2 regions of the Caldalkalibacillus salinus genome follow, and region 2 is predicted to be linked to the other one. Evidence: a T-box and tRNA genes for the amino acid it is inferred to sense, from the RefSeq annotation. Region 2 holds a T-box; the other holds one or more tRNA genes.

Region 1 (6,165 bases), on a different contig from region 2:
TTCAACTGACATAGGACCCGCTTGGTAATAGCCACCATAAGCTTTACCAATATAACGAATAACCAATTGTTTATCATTTTGAACTTCAATTTTAAATAGATCTTCTGAGTATGGAATTACCGTTTCATAATGAAAAACATATGAAAATGACCCTAATAAAATAGCTGCCGTTATTATAATAGAAAGAACGGAGATCATCACTTTTTTCTTAAACCATTTTTTTCTAATGTTATTAAAAAAAGATACTTCAGTTTCTACTGGAATACACAGTTCCCTTTTCATGGACTCATATTCTTTTTGACATTTATCACAATGCTGTAAATGATCTTCTACCATTTCTTTTGTATCTTGACTAACTACTTTATCAAGATACAGAGGTAAAACATCTTGAATGATTGTGCATTTAATCTCTTTCATCATTCATCTCCTCCATATAATCGATAATTTGTTTCCTCGCTCTGTAATAGGTCACCCTTGCCCATCCTGCACTTTTTCCAAAAAGACGCCCTATTTTTTCAAATGGTAATTCACCAAATGTACGTAGTGAAAAGACCTCCTTATATGGTTCATGCATCGAGTGAAGAAACTGATGAACGGTGAAGGCATCTTCCTCATTCATCAAATGCTTTACAATTTGCACGCCCCTATCTGGTTCTTCTACTACATCTGTGTCTATTTGTCGTTTCTTTTTTTTGTAGTGCGAGAAATATGTATTTTTTGCGATTGTAAAAAGCCATGCTCGAATGTCTTTAGAACCATCAAATTTGTCAATGTTTTTTAACGCCTTAAAAAATGCTTCTTGCGTCATTTCTTCGGCTATACTTTCATCGTGACTTAGTGATTTAATAAACAAATAGACTTGTTTAAAATATTTTCGATAGATCCCCTCAAAATCGATCTCTTTTCACCCCTTTCACTTATACAACTCCTAGACTTTAATTTCGTTACAGAGAGATTTATAATATTTTATACTTTTAAGCAAAAAAGTTTTTTATTATGAGTCCCAGCCCAAGTGATTCAGGGTCAACATAAAATATTTTAATTATCGCAAAAATAAAACGAACAAAAAACCCTCCCGTTATTAGTTAGCGAATAGTGCAAACTAAACGAAAGGGACTGCGTATTTATTGTTGCATACGATTTATTTTGACAAACTGATGTTAGAATCAGCGATTAAACAGGGGAATAAGCGCTACATAAATGATTTCATTCATTGTTCAATTCCTTCTCATTTGGCAACTCAATAAGATAAGCTGTTAAATCTTTTATTGTGTCCTTGTTTGAATGTGTAAACGTATAAATATCACAATAAGCATACGACTGGACTTCACCATTTCCTTTGGGCATCGTCAACGTCCCTTCAATGATTGCTTTATTGCCGTTTATGAGGATATTGTTTGTTTTATATTCTTTCGGAACCACTCCACGCATAGGTTCCATCATTTTGACAACCGCTTCTCTTCCATGAAGTTTAGGCTCACCAACAACATGCCAGTTAACATCTTCTGCTATGTTTTCAATGATAAAATCAATATTTCCGGAAGAAAATGCATCATTGAATCTTTTAGCTCTCATTTCTGAAAAAGGATCCTCCCTAAAATCATAGCCAAAATAGACAATAATTTCTTTGATTTGGTTATCAAAAAACCTAAAGTGTTCCATATTTTGAAAAGTAACACCGGAATTGAGTTCACATTCATAACCAACGAAAGCTTCATTCACATCTGTAAAGAGATGATGGATACGATATTCATGGATGTCTTTACAACTAGGCCAACATCTCGCAAAATAAGTTCCTCGATCGATCTTATCATCAACTGGACTACTAAAAGTGAAGTCTCGACTTAGCAATCCCTCCAAAGTTTCCCTTTCTTTTGTTTCGTATGCATTGAAGTAACCCCGCACTAGGTTTGAATCATTGTTATTTGCCATTCTTTATCCCTCCACTAGATCATGATTTGAATTAACATCTTAATTTATCCTAGCACGTTAAGATATAGTAAATTTCTTACAAGTTGCTATTATGTACGATTCAGATCGTTTTTTATCACTAGAGGTAAAGATATAAGCATTTTATTACGTTCTTGCCAAATAAAAAACAGTCCCTTCCGTTTAATGTCCACAAATAATGTGAACCCCAAACGAAAAGGACTGTGTAAAAGTCGCTAATTTTATTAATTCCCGGCTAGATCAACGATAAATCATCGAAAATCAGCGTCATATCAACGTATGTATGGTACCGGTGGTCGGGTTCGAACCGACACTCCCGAAGGAACACGATTTTGAGTCGTGCGCGTCTGCCAATTCCGCCACACCGGCACAAATTTGGTACACTTGTTTGTTTCAATGATACGAAGAAATGTTACCTTGCAAATTTCATATCAAAATCAAGTGCACCATCCATTATACGCTTCGTATAAGCGTTTGTCAAATTCAGTTTTTGACCAACAGCTGAGCATACCAAGCGTCATGGGCCACATCAGTAAACAAGGTAGCTGCGTTCATTTCTAATTCGAGCACACGTACTAGCTCATCCACAAATTGGGCACGCTTGATAGCTTTAGATTTGTCTTGTGCTCCTTCACGCATTGACGTTTGAGCGTCTTCTCCGATTGAATTTTCAGATGCGTTTTTATTGTTATTATTGTCTCTTTGATCCTGCGGGTCCAATCCTCTAGGTGGTTTTGGACGGTCAGTAGGAATATGTTCGCTATTATCGGCAGCATCTCTTTTCTTTTCTGGCTGCTCTACTTTAACAACAACAGCTGTTAGAGGATCGAGCGTTATTTTGTTACCCGTAAGCTTAAAACCAGACGGACTTTTAACAGCTGTCACACCTGCTTCATCTTTATCTACAATCACAGAACCATGGTTAAGGTTATAGTTTAATGTGAGTGTACGTGTTTGTTCATCAGCGTTCACAAACACATAGTACGCTTCCGTTCCATCAGTGGACATCGTTTTATAGCCGATGATCAAGTCTTCTTCATGTATTTCAGGTGCATTGATCAGGGATACATTAGACTCTATGTCCTCAATTGTACCTAGCCTAAAGGCGTCTGTTGAGCGCCTTAAGGCAATAAGTCCTTTTGTATAGTCACGGGTTAGCGTGTGAATCGGGTAAGCTTCTTCATTCGTCGCTTTCTGCCAATCAAACATGTTAATAGCATCCGTTGAGTCATAGGAATCGTGTATAAAATAAGGATACTCAAATGCTTGTCCTTCACGATCTAGGCCTAGTGTTGACTTGTATGGAGGATCCTCGACGACCTCTTTATAGTCCTCGTGTTTAAACTGTTTTGTACGTCCATACTCCTGCCCGGCATGAATAAACGCTGTTCCTTGGGCTGTTAACAGCATCGTGTTGCCGAGACGAATGCGTTGGTGAATCTCCTCTTGATGATCTTTAGGATCTTTTTTAATAGAAACCGCAATGACATCATGTAGCGTTAGATTATCATGAGCCGCAATATAAGGCACCACATCCCCTGGGTTGGTCGCCACAAAATTGTGTGGGTTAGCCGTTACATTGTCAAAGATTTGCTGAATGTTGCGTGCGCCGCCAGTGATAAACCTCGGTTCGCCCTCGTGACCAAAACCGGATTTCAACTCATTACGGAAATCATCGGAAAAGGAGCCAACGCTCTGTGTATGCTGCATCCAATCCTGGTCCGCCGGCATAACCTCTTCACCATGTTCATCTCCGACAAAGGTCCGCCAACCTTCCCCAATCATGATGATATTGGGGTTGATTGCTTTAGCTCTGTCATAAGCGGTCTGTATACTCTCAGCATCATGATCCCCCATCATATCAAAACGGAAGCCATCCACCTTAAACGTATCGACCCAATACGTGATGGAGTCGACTAGTATTTTTCTGGCCATCTCATGAGTGGTCCCTAGGCGTCCGCCTCCAAAACTTTCACGCGGTGTGCCATCGGCATCCATAAAATGATAGTAGTTTGGCTCTAAGTTTTCAAATATCTCCACTCGCGCCGTATGGTTATAAACCACGTCCAAGATAACACCCATGTCACGACGGTGAATCTCTTTAATTAAATTTTTAAATTCCTCAATACGTTTCTCTGCATCGTCTGGATCCTCTGAATACATACCAGATAGAGAGAAGTAACTGTGAGGATCGTAGCCCCAATTATAATTATTTTGTGTAGAAGCATATTCGAGTAACCTTTGGTCACGATTAAACTCATCAGCAAAGAAGTAGCTCATGACAGGTAGGAGTTGAATATGAGTGACCCCAAGATCCTGTATATAGTCTAACTTCTCTACGAACGAAGCAAATGTACCAAACTCCTGTTGTAATTGGTCATCTATACTAGGATCAGACGTAAAATCTCGAACATGAATCTCATAAATGACGGCGTCCTCACGCTTTTCAACCCCGTCTATCTTAGCAAATTCTAGTTCCGGACCAATTGATGAAGGATCGACGATCGCAGCTTTGCCAATCGGGACTTCGTCTGTGTTGTTACTGTCCCAAGTCGCCATTGATTTGGCATAAGGATCAAGTGTCAGGACCTTCTCTCCATCACGTTCAATCTCATAATGATAATAGAAACCATTCAAATCAGGTTCACCAGTGTTGTTCTCATCTAGTGTCGCTTCCCAGACACCCCGCTCCCCCAATATCATGGGTATATGACTTGAGACTACTTTATCCTGGTCATCACGATGATAAAGAATAACATTCACTTGGTCAGCACTTGGGGACCATAATTTTAACGTGGCCGTCCCATCTTTGTGTAAGGTCGATCCGAGCGTGCCATCGTAGGCGTAAACCTCGTCCATCAGTCTCCAGCCTTTATGAGCGGTCACTGTTTCGTCCCTATATGTCACGTTATAAGGCGCGAGATCGATATTGAACGTACCACGAACGAGGACGATGTTATCTTCTGTGAGGATTTCCACTTCTGTTAATTCAACTTCATGACCTTCATGATTGGTCACGGTTAAATCATTCCTGAGATCCTCTTCATTTAACCTGTCCGTTGTTGTAAAGCGAAGCTCAATTGCGCCCTCCGATACTTGCTCTGCTGCATTCAGACCGTCTTCCGTTACATAATAAGGATTGGTGTAGACGGTGTCATCATTTTCACGCACAAAGATCTGCTTATGATGATCAGAATCAGCAAAGGACATATCTCCCGTTTGCTCACCATTTTCATCTCTTTCAACAAACAGGAAGCCTATTTCATCCGGATCGTCTATTAATGTGATGTCCACATAAGCACCATATGGACCTAATTGATCATTTAATAATGGCTCAGCATCCATGGGCCAGTCTTCAGAAGGATCAGCAACATCCCCCCATGACCATACACCCCAAGGTTCGTATTGCCCATCCTCCCTGTGATAATGAATACGCAATGTATCTTCCGGGAGTTCAACGGGTTCGTATAATGAAATGTCACCTTCTTCAGTTATCCAAACTTCATTCATATTTTCATAGATGGGGTCGATGAAAATGTCACCTGAAAGATTGTCACCTTGACTGTTATTCACGAGCATCCCAACCCGCGATGCATCCTCAACAATAGGGACATCAACATAGGCACTGTCATCGGTTATTTGTTCAAAAGGCGTCGCCCCGTCAGGCCAAGCATCCACCTCTTCTGAAGGTGTGACAACATCTTCCCAGACCCAAAGGCCTAGGTCGGAAAAATCGCCATCTGCTCGTTGATAATGTACACGTAGCGTGTTCTCTGGTATTTGTGTGACAGGATCAGTCTCCCGGTCTTCATCTTCAGATCCTAAGATCTCTCCACCTTCGGTTGTGAGTAACACTGTTCCACCTTCTGATATAGGAGGCAATGACACTGTGAGAGTCTCGTCCTGCGATGCTTCATACACTGTGTCACTATAATGATCAGTGGCTTTAACTGCCTCAGAATTTACTGTGACCTCTACTTGTTTAACTTCTTCAGACGTATTTAAACCTACATAAACAGACTCTCCGTTTAGTGACCGTTCGAATAACAGTAGCGCATCTTCATCAGACCCTACAACAGACTGACGATCACCTTTTGCTAGGATAGCAGAGTACTGATTTCTAAAATCTATTACTTTTTGATAGTGCTCTAATATATCATTTTCCGCTATACTGTCCCAAGCCATATCATAACGGTTATCATAGTATGGATAGTT
Region 2 (6,165 bases):
CGTCAGTTGTGGCCCCGCGTTTCTCAGCTTTCTCTTACAAGAATTTATCAACGCTGCTGAAAGAGTTACCGGGCTTCCTAAGCCCCAAGCGACCGCACTTGCTAGCCATATGCTCGTGGGTATGGCTGAACTCATATCTAGAGACCGTTTCACTCTAGAGACCTTGCAAGAAAAAGTCTGCGTCCCTGGAGGAGTGACTGGCGCTGCCTTAAAAGTTTTAGAGCGAGAATGTGTTGGTGTATTTGATAAACTGGTTTTAGAAACACACCGTAAATTTAAAGAAGATGCTCAGGGCGTTCAGGATACGTTCTATGAACAAAACAGGGTCAACAAATAAAACATAATGAAAGCATCGCTTGATCTTCATATGGCGATATTCAGCCAGTTAAGGATTAAAGAAAAAAATGATAGACAATCAAAAAAGACAGCTAAGGGTTATACCTTAGCTGTTTACATATTCGACCATTTGTTATCTTTTTCCTTTTTTTCTACCATTTTTCTTTTTACTTTTTTCGTTAACCCATCATTTGTTATTTAGCGGTTAGTTCGCCACGATGTTAACAAGTTTATTAGGAACGGCGATCACTTTACGTACTGTTTTACCCTCTAGATGAGCTTTAACATCGTCATGTCCCAAAGCGAGGGTTTCTAATTCATCTTTGCTGATATCTACAGGCGTCATCATTCTCGCTTTGATTTTACCGTTAAATTGAACAACGATCTCAACTTCGTTTTCCGTTAGCATACTCTCATCGAACGTTGGCCACTCAGCGTAAGCCAGACTGTCTTCGTGTCCGAGCAGATGCCATAGCTCTTCAGCGAGATGAGGGGCGAATGGCGAAAGCAGTTTGACGAAGTCCTCAATGGCATCAACAGGAAGGACTTCCTGTTTGTAAGCTTCATTTGTGAAGACCATCATTTGACTGATCGCTGTGTTGAAACGAAGGTTTTCAACATCTTCCGTGACTTTTTTGATCGTCTGATGGCGAACGCGTTCAAAGTCCTCTGTCCCTTGTTCCCACTTAATCTGAGACTCAAGTTCTCCTTCTTCATTAACGATCAGTCGCCATATGCGACTCAAGAAACGATGAGCACCATCAACACCGGTCATACTCCATGGTTTTGTGGCTTCAAGTGGTCCCATGAACATCTCATAAACTCTTAGTGTATCTGCACCATGTGATTCAATTATCTCGTCTGGATTGACAACGTTCCCTTTTGATTTACTCATTTTCTCATTGTTTTCCCCGAGAATCATTCCTTGGTTTACAAGCTTCTGGAACGGTTCTTTTGTTTCCACTACACCAAGGTCGTATAACACTTTATGCCAGAATCGGGCGTAGAGCAAGTGAAGGACAGCGTGCTCTGCTCCACCGATATACAGATCCACGGGAAGCCATTGTTTTTGTTTGTCTTTTGAGCAAACCTCGTCTGAATTGTGGGGATCGATGTATCTGAGGTAATACCAACAACTGCCTGCCCACTGTGGCATTGTGTTTGTTTCTCTACGGGCTTTCATCCCCGTTTCAGGATCGGTTGTCTCTACCCACTCAGACACGTTCGCCAGTGGAGACTCACCCGTCCCAGATGGCTTGATCTCATCAATCTCGGGTAAAGTCAATGGCAATTCGGTTTCAGGTACTGGTTTTGTTGTACCGTCCTCTAAATGTAGGATCGGGATCGGTTCACCCCAGTAACGCTGTCGACTGAATAACCAGTCTCGCAAACGATACGTCGTTTTTCTTGTGCCTTTATTTTCTTTTTCTAGCCAATCGATCATTTGACTAATCGCTTTTTGGTTGGTCAAGCCGTTTAAGAAATCTGAGTTGACGTGCGGTCCATCTCCCGTGTAAGCCTCTTTACCAAGATCTCCACCTTGTACGACTTCCTTAATTGGAAGATCAAAAGCTTTTGCAAACTCATAATCTCTCTCATCATGACCTGGCACGGCCATAATAGCCCCTGTTCCATAATGAACAAGCACGTAGTCGGCAATCCATATCGGCATTTTTTCCCCACTCGCAGGATTAAGGGCATATGCGCCTGTGAAAACACCGGTTTTTTCTTTGGCTAAGTCTGTACGCTCAAGATCATTTTTCATTGCGGCCTGCTCTTGATATTCCTCTACCGCTTGACGACGCTCTTCCGTTGTGATTGAGCTTACTAAAGGATGCTCTGGTGCTAGTACACAATAGGTAGCACCAAAGAGTGTGTCCGGTCTTGTGGTGAATACTTCGAGCGTCTCCTCATGATCTTGAATGTGGAAACAAACTTCTGCTCCTTCAGATTTCCCAATCCAATGGCGTTGCATGTCTTTGATGCTTTCAGGCCAGTCGAGTTCTTCAAGGTCTTCTAGTAAACGATCAGCATAAGCTGTAATCTTAAGCATCCATTGTTTCATCGGTTTACGGATAACGGGATGCCCGCCTCGCTCACTTTTACCGTCAATGACTTCTTCATTCGCTAGAACGGTCCCCAGTGCCGGACACCAATTTACAGGGACTTCGGCAACATAAGCGAGGCCTTTTTTATAGAGTTGCAGGAAAATCCACTGCGTCCACTTATAATAGTTTGGGTCCGTTGTATTAATTTCGCGGTCCCAATCATAAGAGAATCCTAATGCCTTAATTTGACGTCTGAAATTGTCGATATTCTTTTTGGTAATTTCACGCGGATGTTCCCCCGTATCTAGTGCATGTTGCTCAGCTGGTAGTCCAAATGCGTCCCATCCCATAGGATGAAGCACATTGTAGCCGCGCATACGCTTATAACGAGAGATAATATCTGTCGCTGTATACCCTTCAGGGTGTCCCACATGCAATCCTGCACCAGAAGGATAAGGAAACATATCAAGGGCATAAAATTTTTCTTTCTCAGGATGGTCTTCTGTTTTAAACGTTTTATGTTCTTCCCAGTATTGCTGCCACTTTTGCTCTATGGCTCTAAAATGGTAAGCAGTGTGTGTTTTGGCCAAGTGTTAACACTCCTTTTTTATTATGTTAATGGAAAGTTTAGTGTATCAGTATTGCCAGGCTGTCATATATTTCAGACAAAGTATATCAACATAAATATAAAAAACCTCCCACCCTCAGCTCTTAATAGCTAGGGGCGAGAGGTTATTAACGAAAGTTAGTAAAATGGACCCGCGGTACCACCCTAATTGATTCATGCTTTGTTTTTCTCAGTGTTTCAGTCCAAAGATCAAAAATGTTACTGTGTCCATGCGATGACTTTCTGTGCATGTCGAGAAAACAAAGGCATGTTCTTCATTACTCCTTATCGCGGAAATACGGTAGAAACTACTCGTGGTTCATTCCTACAGGCTCTCAAGCGAGTTCGCTCCATCTCGATGTTGACTCGCACCGACCGTCAACTCTCTGCTATCAGATTGGAAGTTACTACTCTTGGTCATTGCCGCTCCATTCATGTGTCTATGCTGTATGGAAAATGTGTTAATTTAATTATGATTATATGCAATATACTGATACTATGTCAACCGTTGTCGAACATTTTTTTTACAGATAAAGAATAATCGCTCGCTATCCTGCTGTGGCGGGTTCCAAGTGAGATCTGCTACCACCTGTAATATGTCGAAACCAACCTCTTCCAACCAACGGCGTAGGAGGTCCTCTTCGTATCCCCGCTGTGTGTGGACTTCATCGTAGCGTATGTATTGATTATCGGTGTGTTGAACAAAATAAGTCAGGTCATGTTCGACCGTGTCGGTGTCTGTCTCTATCCAGCACTGCCACAGTAAAGAAAGGGCTTCGTCATTGGTACCAAATAACGTCTCGCCAAAAATATGACGCATTTTGTACATACTATGGACATCAAAAATAAATAACCCATCATCTGTTAAGTGTTGATACACTCTGTGGAAACAAGCTTGGAGTTGTGATGGTTCTGTCACGTAGTTCAGACTATCTAGAAATGAGATGATGGTATCATACTGAGTTCCTAAATCAAGTTCCGTCATATCTTGGTGGATCCATTGCACATCCACACCTGTATTGGAAGCTTTCTCCTGCGCCACAGCAAGCATCGTTTCAGACAAGTCAATACCCGTGACCTTGTACCCCTGCTGGACCAGTGGAATGGCAATGGACCCTGTACCACAACCTAAATCAATAACTGCGTTAATCTGATGATGATGACGTGCACAAACCTCGTTTAAAAATGTTAACCACTGATCATACGGAACATCGTGCATGAGTTGATCATACACGTAAGCTAAATGTTGGTAACTCATCATTTTGCTTGGTCTAGTTCAACGTATGCGGCGTCTGCCCATAACTTTTCAATGTTGTAATATTCTCTTTCCTCTCTGTGGAAGACATGGGCAACTACATCCCCTAAATCGATAAGCACCCACCGGGCTTCATCAAATCCTTCCATCGGTTTGGGATCTAGCCCAATGTCGAATGCTTTGTCGCGTATTTCTTTGGCTATGGCTTGGACTTGGGTTTCTGAATTTCCATGACAGATCATGAAGTAATCGGCTACGACAGAAAGTCCTGCAATATCTAAAATGACGGCGTCTTGTGCTTTCTTATCTTCGGCTGCTTCTAAGACTGAAGACATAATGTTTCTAAGCTCCATCGAATTTATTTCCCCCTTTAATGTTATGGTGCCCCTTCAATATGTGGCTTATTGCTTATTTCGTTAAATCATTGTAAGCAGCTATTGTTAAAGGATACACTTTCTGGCCCTTAGACTCCAAGAAGCCGATCGTATTTCCGAGTGCTTGAGCTAAAGCTTGGTCGAGATTAGTTTCCGCCTGTTCGCGTACTTCATCAACACCGGGAAAGCGTCGGCCAGGTTCAATGTAGTCCGCTAAGCAAACGATCTTCTCAACGATGGTCATATTCACACGCCCTGTCGTGTGAAAGCGTATAGCGTCTAAGACGACAATATCAGCGATGCCCACTTCTGTTTGAACTAAATAAGCGCCAACGGGAGCGTGCCACAATTCATGATGATACTGTAACAAGTCATCAGGTATTTCGTCCTGCTCTTCAATGATACGCGCCATTTCATGTTTGTCTCTAAACTTAGCGTAATCGTGAAAAATGGCCGCCACTTCCGCTTTCTCAAGGTCATTGGGGCTAAAGCGCTGAGCTAGCTTGACCGCACTCTGTACAACACCTAAAGTATGCTCGTATCTCCCTGTCGTAATCTGCTCCTGTACAAGCTTCAGCATGTCTTCTTTTTTCATTGCACTTCTCCTCACTCCACATATAATGCATGGTGATTGATATACTGAAAAACGACCTCCGGTACCATAAAACGCACACTTTTTTCTTGTTTGCAGCGTTCACGAATCACTGTAGATGAAAGTTCCATCGGTGGCATATCCACCTCTCGAACCGCTTTCGTATAAGAATGATCTGGATGCATAGACCATCCTGGCCGTCCCACTCCCACAAATTCGATTTGGCGTGTGAGGTCGTCTATTTTATGCCACTTCGGTAAGTACTCAACCATATCTGCCCCTATAATAAATACGAAATGTATGGAAGCATGTTCCCTCTGTAAAGCTTGAATGGTTTCATACGTATAGGAAGGACCTTCCCTTTCAAATTCCTTTAGACAAAGCTGAAAATACGGAATATCCTTTATGCTTTGTTCAATCATCTTAAGCCGATGGTGGTCTGCAGTGACTGACTTCCCTTGCTTGTGGGGAGGCACACGTGTGGGTAAGAACCATATCTGGTCTAACTGTGCTTCTTCACGGGTCACTTCCGCCATAAGTAGATGAGCATTATGGATCGGGTCAAACGTTCCCCCTAAGAGCCCCACTTTCTTCATCTCACTCATCCCCTTATCTACCCCTTTATGGCAATTCAATCAACTTATTTTCCTCAGATTCCTTGTATAACACGATGGTGTGACCGATAACCTGCACAAGATAGGCGTCTGTTTCTTCAGCTAACTGTGAAGCCACTTCCTTCGTATCCTGGTCACAATTTTGTAGCACCGAAATTTTTAAAAGCTCTCTTTTTTCTAGTGCATCCTCAATTTGATCCACCATGTTATCGTTGACACCACCCTTTCCCACCTGGAATATAGGATTGAGATGGTGTGCTTGTGAGCGTAGATATCGCTTCTGTTTTCCTGTTAGCAATTTATGTTCCTCCTTGTTGTAATCGATTCAGGACCATGCTT

The links. The T-box of region 2 lies ahead of leuS (leucine--tRNA ligase). A T-box ahead of a tRNA ligase gene usually reads a tRNA of that ligase, here a tRNA-Leu.
Region 1: it encodes a tRNA-Leu, which carries the amino acid that the T-box ahead of leuS (leucine--tRNA ligase) is inferred to sense. The anticodon was not compared.

The regions. Positions count from the first base shown of each region.
Region 1 is NZ_JAERVL010000035.1:2,755-8,919, reverse strand. Features, by position in the region: gene JKM87_RS16565 (zf-HC2 domain-containing protein) at 1-417, opposite strand, end outside; gene JKM87_RS16560 (RNA polymerase sigma factor) at 404-883, opposite strand; gene JKM87_RS16555 (nuclear transport factor 2 family protein) at 1,207-1,932, opposite strand; tRNA gene JKM87_RS16550 (tRNA-Leu) at 2,235-2,319, opposite strand; gene JKM87_RS16545 (pullulanase) at 2,434-6,165, opposite strand, start outside.
Region 2 is NZ_JAERVL010000020.1:28,069-34,233, forward strand. Features, by position in the region: gene comER (late competence protein ComER) at 1-337, shown strand, start outside; gene leuS (leucine--tRNA ligase) at 542-2,974, opposite strand; T-box leader at 3,102-3,421, opposite strand; gene JKM87_RS12525 (class I SAM-dependent DNA methyltransferase) at 3,488-4,249, opposite strand; gene rsfS (ribosome silencing factor) at 4,249-4,599, opposite strand; gene yqeK (bis(5'-nucleosyl)-tetraphosphatase (symmetrical) YqeK) at 4,655-5,215, opposite strand; gene JKM87_RS12540 (nicotinate-nucleotide adenylyltransferase) at 5,227-5,817, opposite strand; gene yhbY (ribosome assembly RNA-binding protein YhbY) at 5,834-6,124, opposite strand; gene aroE (shikimate dehydrogenase) at 6,126-6,165, opposite strand, start outside.